DNA from 2 places in the Mycobacterium sp. RTGN6 genome. Region 2 is predicted to be linked to the other one. Evidence: riboswitches for the same ligand, from Rfam matches in the RefSeq annotation. Region 2 holds a riboswitch; the other holds the start of a gene.
What was found. A riboswitch is a leader RNA that binds a small molecule or an ion and turns the genes downstream of it on or off. The one in region 2 is predicted to bind cobalamin.
Positions count from the first base shown of each region.

Region 1 (5,040 bases), on a different contig from region 2:
GCACATCCTCCTTGGACTCATTCACGAGGGCGAAGGCGTCGCTGCGAAGTCGCTGGAATCGCTGGGCATCTCCCTCGAGGGCGTCCGTAGCCAGGTCGAGGAGATCATCGGCCAGGGCCAGCAGGCACCGTCGGGCCACATCCCCTTCACCCCACGCGCCAAGAAGGTCCTCGAGTTGAGCCTGCGCGAGGCGCTGCAGCTCGGCCACAACTACATCGGTACCGAGCACATCCTGCTCGGGCTGATCCGCGAGGGTGAGGGCGTCGCCGCCCAGGTGCTCGTCAAGCTGGGCGCCGAACTCACCCGGGTGCGTCAGCAGGTCATCCAGCTGCTGAGTGGCTACCAGGGCAAGGAAACCGCGGAAGCCGGCACCGGCGGCCGCGGCGGCGAGGCGGGCAACCCGTCCACTTCGCTGGTGCTCGACCAGTTCGGCCGCAACCTGACCGCCGCCGCCATGGAGGGCAAGCTCGACCCCGTCATCGGCCGCGAGAAGGAAATCGAGCGGGTCATGCAGGTGTTGAGCCGCCGCACCAAGAACAACCCGGTGCTGATCGGCGAGCCCGGCGTCGGCAAGACCGCCGTCGTCGAGGGCCTGGCGCAGGCCATCGTGCACGGCGACGTCCCGGAGACACTGAAGGACAAGCAGCTCTACACCCTCGACCTTGGTTCGTTGGTGGCAGGCAGCCGCTACCGCGGTGACTTCGAGGAGCGCCTGAAGAAGGTGCTCAAGGAGATCAACACCCGCGGCGACATCATCCTGTTCATCGACGAGCTGCACACGCTCGTCGGCGCGGGAGCAGCCGAGGGCGCGATCGACGCTGCGTCGATCCTGAAACCGAAGCTCGCTCGTGGTGAACTTCAAACGATCGGCGCCACCACCCTCGACGAGTACCGCAAGTACATCGAGAAGGACGCCGCCCTGGAGCGCCGGTTCCAGCCGGTGCAGGTGGGTGAGCCGACGGTCGAGCACACCATCGAGATCCTCAAGGGTCTGCGCGACCGGTACGAGGCGCACCACCGCGTCTCGATCACCGACGGTGCGATCGCCGCAGCGGCCACGCTGGCCGACCGCTACATCAACGACCGGTTCCTTCCGGACAAGGCCATCGACCTCATCGACGAGGCAGGCGCCCGGATGCGCATCCGCCGGATGACCGCTCCGCCAGACCTGCGCGAGTTCGACGAGAAGATCGCCGACGCGCGCCGGGAGAAGGAGTCCGCGATCGACGCGCAGGACTTCGAGAAGGCAGCCAGCCTGCGCGATCGCGAGAAGACCCTCGTCGCTCAGCGCGCCGAGCGTGAGAAGCAGTGGCGCTCAGGTGATCTCGATGTCGTCGCCGAGGTGGACGACGAGCAGATCGCCGAGGTGCTCGGCAACTGGACCGGCATCCCCGTATTCAAGCTGACCGAAGCCGAGACCACGCGCCTGCTGCGCATGGAGGACGAGCTGCACAAGCGGATCATCGGCCAGGAGGACGCCGTCAAGGCGGTGTCCAAGGCCATCCGGCGTACCCGCGCCGGACTGAAGGATCCGAAGCGTCCGTCGGGCTCGTTCATCTTCGCCGGCCCGTCCGGTGTCGGTAAGACCGAGTTGTCCAAGGCGCTTGCCGAGTTCCTGTTCGGCGACGACGACGCGCTCATCCAGATCGACATGGGCGAGTTCCACGACCGCTTCACCGCGTCGCGGCTGTTCGGTGCCCCTCCGGGCTACGTCGGCTACGAGGAGGGCGGCCAGCTCACTGAGAAGGTGCGCCGCAAGCCGTTCAGCGTCGTGCTGTTCGACGAAATCGAGAAGGCCCACCAGGAGATCTACAACAGCCTCCTGCAGGTCCTCGAGGATGGTCGGCTCACCGACGGTCAGGGCCGCACGGTCGACTTCAAGAACACCGTGCTGATCTTCACGTCGAACCTTGGCACGTCCGACATCAGCAAGGCGGTGGGCCTCGGCTTCACCCAGGGCGGCGGCGAGAACAACTACGAGCGGATGAAGCAGAAGGTCAACGACGAGCTGAAGAAGCACTTCCGCCCCGAGTTCCTCAACCGTATCGACGACATCATCGTCTTCCACCAGCTGACAAGGGAAGAGATCATCCTGATGGTCGATCTGATGATCGGCCGGGTCGAGAAGCAGCTCAAGGCCAAGGACATGACCATGGAGCTGACCGACAAGGCGAAGGCCTTGCTGGCCAAGCGCGGCTTCGACCCGGTGCTGGGTGCTCGCCCGTTGCGGCGCACCATCCAGCGCGAGATCGAAGACCAGTTGAGCGAGAAGATCCTGTTCGACGAGGTCGGACCGGGTCAGCTCGTCACGGTCGACGTCGACAACTGGGACGGCGAGAGCGGAAACATCGAGGACGCGGTCTTCACGTTCGTCGGGGCTCGCAGGCCAGTCGTCGACGCCGAGCCCGACCTGGCCGGCGCCGGTGCGGGTGGCGCAGCTACGGCTACCGCCGCCGAGTAACGCTCACCACACGCAAGGGCTCCCGACTTCTGTCGGGGGCCCTTTGCGTTGGCCGCACCTGATTGGCTGCCCGAAGGTTTAGGATGCTGCTGTACTCGACGGACAGAGGAATCTGGTGCAAGTCCAGAGCGGTCGCGCCACTGTGAAAGTCAGACCCGACGTCCGTCACCCACTACGGGACGCGAAATCCCGAAAGGACGATCGACATGACTTCTTCAGAGGCTCAGAAGGGCGCTGTACGCGCGCTGGACTTCTCCGCGAGCAAGGCCGCGCTTTGGCTGTCGTTGACGGCGTTCCTCGCGCTAGTGCTGCTCTACTTCGTCGGTGTCGATCAGGGCGCGACGTCGGTGTTCGGCGACAACATGTACATCCACGAGTTCGTACATGACGCCCGCCATCTCCTCGGCTTCCCCTGCCACTGAGCGCCTGGAGCTGACGAGACAATGGAAAAGCAGATCATCGGGCGCGGCATTCTGGCCGGCGCCCTTGCAGGGCTGTTCGCCTTCGTCTTCGCGAAGATCTTCCTCGAGCCGGTAATCGGCCGGGCGATCGACTTCGAGGACGGCACATCTGCCGCGCACGAAGCGATGGACGTCGCCGCGGGTGGCCACAGCCACGGCGAGGAGGGTGGCGAATTGTTCACCCGCGGAATCCAATCCACCGTCGGCATGGGCTTCGGGGTGCTGCTGTTCAGCGTCGCCATGGGCGCGCTGTTCGCCGTCGTCTTCGCGGTCGCCTACGGACGCGTGGGCAACGTGTCGGCGCGGGTGGTGTCCGTGCTGGTTGCTGGCGGCATGCTGATCTCACTGTGGATCGTGCCAGCGCTGAAGTATCCGCCGAATCCGCCTGCGACCAGTCTCGACGAGACCATCACGCAGCGGACTCTGCTCTACCTACTGATGGTTGGGCTCTCGGCACTGTTCATGGTCGCCGCGGTGTACCTCGGCCGCCAGCTGGCCCCGAAGCTGGGCGCCTGGAATGCGACCCTGGTCGGCGGCGCGGCGTATCTGGTTGCCGTGTTCGTCGTGATGCTGATCCTGCCCACGATCGACGAAACCCCCGGGCCCATCGTCAGCGATGCAGGGGTGATCGTGTTCCCGGGGTTCTCGGCGGTCGACATGTACGAATTCCGGTTGTACACCTTCGCGACACAGCTGATCATTTGGGCGACAATCGGATTGGTGTTCGCAGCACTGGTCTCGCGTCTGCTGGGCGGGAAGCGGCGTGACGCCGTTGGGGCGAGTCTCACCACGTGAGTGACGTCGTCCGGCTGACTTTCGTGTCACATGGCATGACCGACGCGATCGCAGCCGGACGATTTCCCATCGACGAGCCGCTCAACGCGCTGGGGCAGCGACAGCTCGACGCCACGGTCGAGCTAGGACCGATCGATGCCGCGGTGTGCGGACCCGAGAAGCGAACCCGTCAGACCGCGGAACTGCTCGGGGTGCGCGCCGAGGTCGACGACGCGCTGGCCGACCTCGACTGCGCCACGTGGCGCGGCAACGTGCTTGGTGGAGTGCCACCCGCCGAGCTGGCGATCTGGTTGACCGACCCCGCAGCCGCTCCGCACGGTGGCGAGTCCGTCGTCGGTTTGATCGTCCGGGTCCGGCGCTGGATGGACTCGCTCGGGACGCGGCGCGGCCGGATCGTCGCCGTCACGCACCCGGCCGTGATCCGGGCGTCCGTTCTGGTCGCGCTCGACGCGCCGCCGAAGTCGTTCTGGCGCATCGACGTGAGTCCGGCGAGCCGGACGGTGATGCATCTGCGCGGGCACGCGTGGACGCTGCGCTCCACGGGATGACGCGCGCCATCAGCGCGCGGGTAGCAGGCCGAAGGACTGCGTCGCGATCGAGAGTAGCCACGACGCGGCGGTCTGGCTGCGATAGGCGGGCCAGTTCAATTGGAAGCTGACGACCCACGGCTGGCCGGTGCGGTCCTCGGCGTACCAACTAAAGGTCAAGTCGCCCGGCAGGTTTCCGCCCTTGGCGGCGATGTAGGGCCACTTCGACTTGTCGAGTTCGATGCCGGGGATCGCGGAGAGGATGTCCCGCACCGGTGCGGCGGGACCCGTCGCGGCGGCCTGTAGCGCGGCGTGCACGCGGCAGATGTCGGCGGCGCTCCCGTACCACTCGGCCTCATATGGCGAGGCCGGGGTGTGGGTGCGCTCCGGATCTGGTTCGTAGGGACGCGAATTCGTCTGTTCGAGCAGTTGGGCGCGTACCTGCGGGGACGCCTGCTTCCATTGTTCGCGCACATCCGGCTTGCCCCAGCCGACCGAGAACAACTCGTGCGCGGTGGGGAAGGGCGTCATGGCGGCCGGGTCGTGATGCCGGGCCGCCGCCAACGCGCGCTCGACGGCGCCGGGGCCCAGCCGGTCGATCAGCAGATCGGTGGCCATGTTGTCGCTCGCCGAGATCATCTGCTGTGCGGCTTCCCGCACGGATACCCTTGCGCCGGGCTGAAGTTCGTCGAAACCGGCAGAGCCGACGGCCTTGGCTTCCTTGGTGATCGTCAGCCGGTCGGTCCAACTCAGCGTGCCCGCGTTCACGGCGTCGGCGACGGCAAGCAACACGTAG
Region 1 is NZ_JAPZKZ010000006.1:102,607-107,646, forward strand. Features, by position in the region: gene clpC1 (ATP-dependent protease ATP-binding subunit ClpC) at 1-2,461, shown strand, start outside; cobalamin riboswitch at 2,534-2,715, shown strand; gene SLQ33_RS15970 (CbtB domain-containing protein) at 2,707-2,883, shown strand; gene SLQ33_RS15975 (CbtA family protein) at 2,905-3,717, shown strand; gene SLQ33_RS15980 (histidine phosphatase family protein) at 3,714-4,265, shown strand; gene SLQ33_RS15985 (serine hydrolase) at 4,275-5,040, opposite strand, start outside.
Region 1: linked by a shared signal. The riboswitch ahead of SLQ33_RS15970 (CbtB domain-containing protein) and the one ahead of SLQ33_RS05820 (iron ABC transporter permease) in region 2 are both predicted to bind cobalamin.

Region 2 (5,040 bases):
CAGCGGGCGTTCGACTACGACTGGAACCACCGCGCCAGCGGCTATATCCAGCCCGACCCGGACGTCAGAATCGCTCCAGACGACGCTGCTCCCCCAGAGGGCATGGTGCGTATCGCGTGGCATGACTACTACGACGATTGACACCCCTGTCCCGCCTCGAGAATCAGTTCGCTCAACCGCGCGACATCAATACCTACAGAGGGCGTGACGACGCGGCCCATGGCCAGTTCTTGGTCACAGTGACAAAGGCGGTACCGCCTCTTGCGAGCGACGACGGCTCTCCGGCTACAACTCGGCGACGCGACCGTTGTCGACCAGCCACGAACGATCCAGCCGAACGTTCTGCAACATCCGGCGGTCATGTGTCACCAGCAAGAGCGCACCGTCATAGGTGTCGAGCGCCTGCTCGAGCTGCTCGATGGCGGCGAGGTCGAGATGGTTAGTCGGCTCGTCGAGAACAAGCACGTTGGTTCCTCGTGCCTGCAGCAAGGCGAGGCCGGCGCGGGTTCGCTCACCGGGCGAGAGGTCGTCGACCGCGCGCTCCACATGGTCGGCGCGCAGGCCGAACTTTGCGAGCAGGGTTCGCACGTCGGCGGTCGACCAGGACGGCACACGCTGCTCGAAGCAATCGACGAGCCTCCCGGAGCCAATGAAATCCGCACGGGCCTGGTCGATCTCGCCGATGGCAACGTTGGCGCCAAGACTCGCGCGGCCTTCATCGGGCTGCTGGCGACCTAGGAGCAGCCGCAGCAATGTCGACTTTCCTGCCCCATTGGGGCCGGTGATGCCGATGCGCTCTCCGGCGTCGACCTGTAGCGACACCGGTCCCAGGACGAATTCGCCTTGTCGCACAACGGCATTGTCGAGCGTCGCGACGACCGTACTCGACCGCGGCGCGGCTCCGATGGTGAACTCGAGCGTCCATTCCTTGCGGGGTTCGACGACCTCTTCCATGCGGGCGATCCGGCTTTCCATCTGACGGACCTTCTGCGCCTGCTTCTCGCTGGACTCGGTGGCCGCGCGTCGCCGGATCTTGTCGTTGTCGGGAGCCTTGCGCATCGCGTTGCGGACACCTTGGCTCGACCACTCCCGCTGGATGCGTGCGCGCGCCACGAGGTCGGCCTTCTTCTCGGCGAACTCGTCGTACTGCTCACGCCTGTGTCGGCGACCGACCTCACGCTCTTCCAGATAGCTCTCGTATCCGCCGCCAAAGACGGTGGTGGTGTTCTGGGCCAGGTCCAGTTCGAGAACGCGGGTCACGGTGCGGGCCAAGAACTCTCGATCGTGGCTCACCAGCACCACTCCACCACGAAGTTCGCTGACGAACTGCTCGAGCCGGACGAGTCCGTCGAGGTCGAGATCGTTGGTGGGCTCGTCGAGCAAGACGATGTCGAACCGCGACACCAAGAGTGCGGCCAATCCCACCCGCGCCGCCTGCCCACCCGACAATGCGGTCATCGGGGTCGACTCCGGGCGCAGCGCGTCGACGTCGAGCCCCAGGTCGGCCAGAACTGCGGGCAACCGTTCGTCGAGATCGGCAGCACCAGTGGCGAGCCAGTGATCCAGGGCCGCCGAGTAGGCGTCGGCCTCCGCCGGGCTGTGGCCCGGATCTGCCAACGCCGCCGCGGCTGCCTCCATGGCCTGCGTCGCTTCGGTGCATCCTGCACGGCGCGCGATATAGGTGGCGACGGTCTCCCCGGGTATCCGCTCGTGTTCCTGCGGCAGCCACCCAACGAATGCGTCGGCCGGGGCGACGCTGACCACACCGTCGAGCGGCTCGAGATCTCCAGCGAGGATCCGCAGCAGGGTGCTCTTGCCGGCGCCGTTGGCGCCGACGACTCCGATCACGTCGCCCGGTGCGACGGTCACGTCGAGCCCCTCGAAGAGGGTGCGATGGGCGAATCCGCCGGCCACGTTCTTCGCGACGAGCGTTGCGGTCATGGTTTCATCGTCTCCTGCGCGACCGGCCTATACGCCAGCGGGTGGCTCAGGCTCCATCCCTGACCCACTAGCGCTACGCTGTGCACGTTCATCCGCGACGGGGCCAGGAAGCCGGTGTGATTCCGGCACGGTCCCGCCACTGTGACCGGGGAGTAGACCCCACGCGTGACCACGGCCCTCGGGCTGGAAGGTCGGGGCGAGCGGCGATCCGGGAGTCAGGACACTGCACCGCCGCGGACCGGTATGACGGGGCGAGGAAACCCCGGAACGGAGACCGCTGGTGCACGCGCACGCCCTCAGCACGCGAAGACTCAACGCCTCACCACAGGCGCCCTTCGACATTCGCCGTGACGCCCGGCTGACCCGAGAATGAACCTGGCGGTGGCCTTCGGGCGCCGCCGCCTCCCATCCACGTCACGATCGCCATCGGCTGGACTGCTGCCGTCGGCGTGGTTCGGCGCGCTGATGCTCGTCCTCATCGCGTTCGGAATCGTCTCGATGGTCATCGGGGTGGGAATCGGTTCGGTGCGCGTCCCGGCCGCAACGGTCGTCGAGGTGATCTGGGCGAAGTCGCTGGGATCGTCGGACAGCGCCGCGGCGTCGAATCTCGTTCAGATCGTCTGGGACCTGCGGTTTCCGCGCGTCGTGCTCGCCGCACTCGTCGGGGCGGGCCTGAGCGTGGTCGGTGTCGCGGTTCAGGCGCTGGTGCGCAACCCGATCGCCGACCCGTACGTGCTCGGGGTTTCCTCGGGCGCCTCGATCGGTGCGGCTGTCGTCATCGTGTATGGCAGCGCGATGGGCCTGGGCGCCCTGGGGCTCAGCGGCGCGGCGTTCGCGACCGCCTGCTTGTCGATGGCCGTGGTGTACGTCGTGGCCCGGCGCGGCGGTGGACTGAACCCGCTGCGGCTGGTGCTCACCGGCGTGGTCGCCGGCTACGTGCTGTCGGCGCTCACCAGTTATCTTGTCTTCCAGGGTAATCCGCGCGGCGCGCAACAGGTGCTGTTCTGGTTACTGGGCAGCTTCGGGCGGGCCCGGTGGTCGGCGCTCCTCATCCCCGCCATCGTGCTCGCCCTCGTGCTGGTATGGCTGATCGCCAGGGCCCGCGCCATGGACGCGCTACTGGCCGGCGATGAGGCTGCCATCACGTTCGGCGTGCCGGTGGCACGGGTGCGGCTGGAACTGTTCGCGGCGACGGCCGCGCTCACCGCGGTGATGGTCGCCGTGTCCGGGGCGGTTGGGTTCGTCGGGCTGGTGGTTCCTCACATCGTGCGCCTACTGGTCGGCGGACTGCACCGACGAGTCCTCATGGCCAGCGCCCTGTTTGGGGCGGTGTTCATGGTGTGGGTCGATCTGGCCGCGCGGACGCTGGCCAGCCCACAGGAGATTCCCGTCGGCATTCTTACCGCGATCATCGGCGGTCCAGTGTTCCTGTTCCTGATGTCGCGCAGAGACAGCCGAACGGACCAGTTGCGATGACGCCCCCCACCGGTCTCGAGGTCCGTGACGTCGCCGTACGGGTCGGCGGGCGACTTCTCATCGACGGGCTCAGCATCGACGTCGGGCCGGGCCGATTCGTCGGGCTCGTCGGCCCGAATGGCAGCGGAAAGTCCTCGCTACTCAAGGCGATCTACCGCGTGCTGCGGCCTGAGCGTGGCGAGGTCAGCCTTGGGGGTGTTCGCGCCTCCTCGATGAGTGCGAAGGCGTTCGCCCGCACGCTGGCGGTCGTGGCGCAGGAGGCTCCGGTCGACGTCGAACTCAGTGTCGCGGACATGGTGATGCTCGGGCGAATCCCCTACCAGGGCACGCTGGGTGGTACCTCGTCGGCGGACCGCACTGCCGCCGCGGATGCGCTGGCCACCGTCGGCGCCGCCGACCTCGCCGACCGAGCCTGGCCCACGCTGTCCGGCGGCGAGAAGCAGCGGGTGCTACTGGCTCGCGCGCTGGCGCAGGACGGGCAGGTGCTCGTGCTCGACGAGCCGACCAATCACCTCGACGTTCGCCACCAGTTCGAACTGCTGCGGCTGGTGCGTGGGCTCGGGATCACCACACTCGCCGCCCTGCACGACTTCAATCTCGCCGCCGAATTCTGCGATGAGATCGTCGTCCTTCAGGCCGGCGCCGTCGTCGTGGCCGGGCGCCCGAGCGAGGTGCTCATCGACGAGGTGGTGCACCCGGTGTTCGGCGTGCACGTCGACCACGTCCGCAATCCACGCACCGGAGCGCTGCGGCTGCTGCTGTCCGCTCCGGACGACCCGACGTCGCCGGCCGGCGACGTCGGATCCCTCACCCCAACCCAGGAGTACTGCCCATGACCCGATTCCGCTCAGCGTGCCTGTCACTCGCCGCCGTGCTCGCCGTCGCCGGCTGTGCGTCCGACCCGTCGGACGACGTGGCGGCCGAGCCCGACCGGTCCGCCGGGGGTGCCACGGCGTTCGCCGATCTCCCACCGGTCACCGCGGACTTCAGCTGGCCGGCCGCCGCCACCCCGTCCGAGCACTATCCGGTGACCGTGTCGTCGTGTGGTGAGCCGGTGACCTTCGACAAGGCGCCGGAACGCGCAGTGGTCAACGACGACAACATGATCGAGCTGATGTTCGCGCTGGGCCTGACGGATCGGATGGCCGGCTACGCCGGGGCAGGTGAGCGGTTGCGGCTCGCGGCGTTCACTGACGACTACGCCGCCGTGAAGTCCCTTGGCCCGGATTACTTCAGCCTCGAGCCCCTGATCGGGGTTGCGCCGGACTTCGTCTTCGCCGGCTGGAACTACGGCTTCGATGCCGGGGGCATCAATCCCGACGGGCTGGCCGAACTCGGAGTCCCCAGCTACGTCCTGTCCGAATCATGCAGGCGCGTCGACGACACGCTCGCCCCGGCCACCGTCGACGAGTGGTTCGGCGACGTACGCGCGATTGCCGACGTGTTCGGGGTCCCGGAGCGCGCCGAGGCCCTGATCGCGCACTGGGAACAGCGGTTGGACCGGGTCGAGGACCGGCTCCCCAAGGATGTGGAGCCGGTGCGAGTCTTCTGCTGGGACTGGGGCACTGACACGCTGGGCACCGGTGCTGGACTCACGATCGTCTCGGAGCTGTACCGGCACGC
Region 2 is NZ_JAPZKZ010000002.1:316,004-321,043, forward strand. Features, by position in the region: gene SLQ33_RS05810 (phospholipase D-like domain-containing protein) at 1-141, shown strand, start outside; gene SLQ33_RS05815 (ABC-F family ATP-binding cassette domain-containing protein) at 286-1,941, opposite strand; cobalamin riboswitch at 2,046-2,167, shown strand; gene SLQ33_RS05820 (iron ABC transporter permease) at 2,311-3,417, shown strand; gene SLQ33_RS05825 (ABC transporter ATP-binding protein) at 3,414-4,253, shown strand; gene SLQ33_RS05830 (ABC transporter substrate-binding protein) at 4,250-5,040, shown strand, end outside.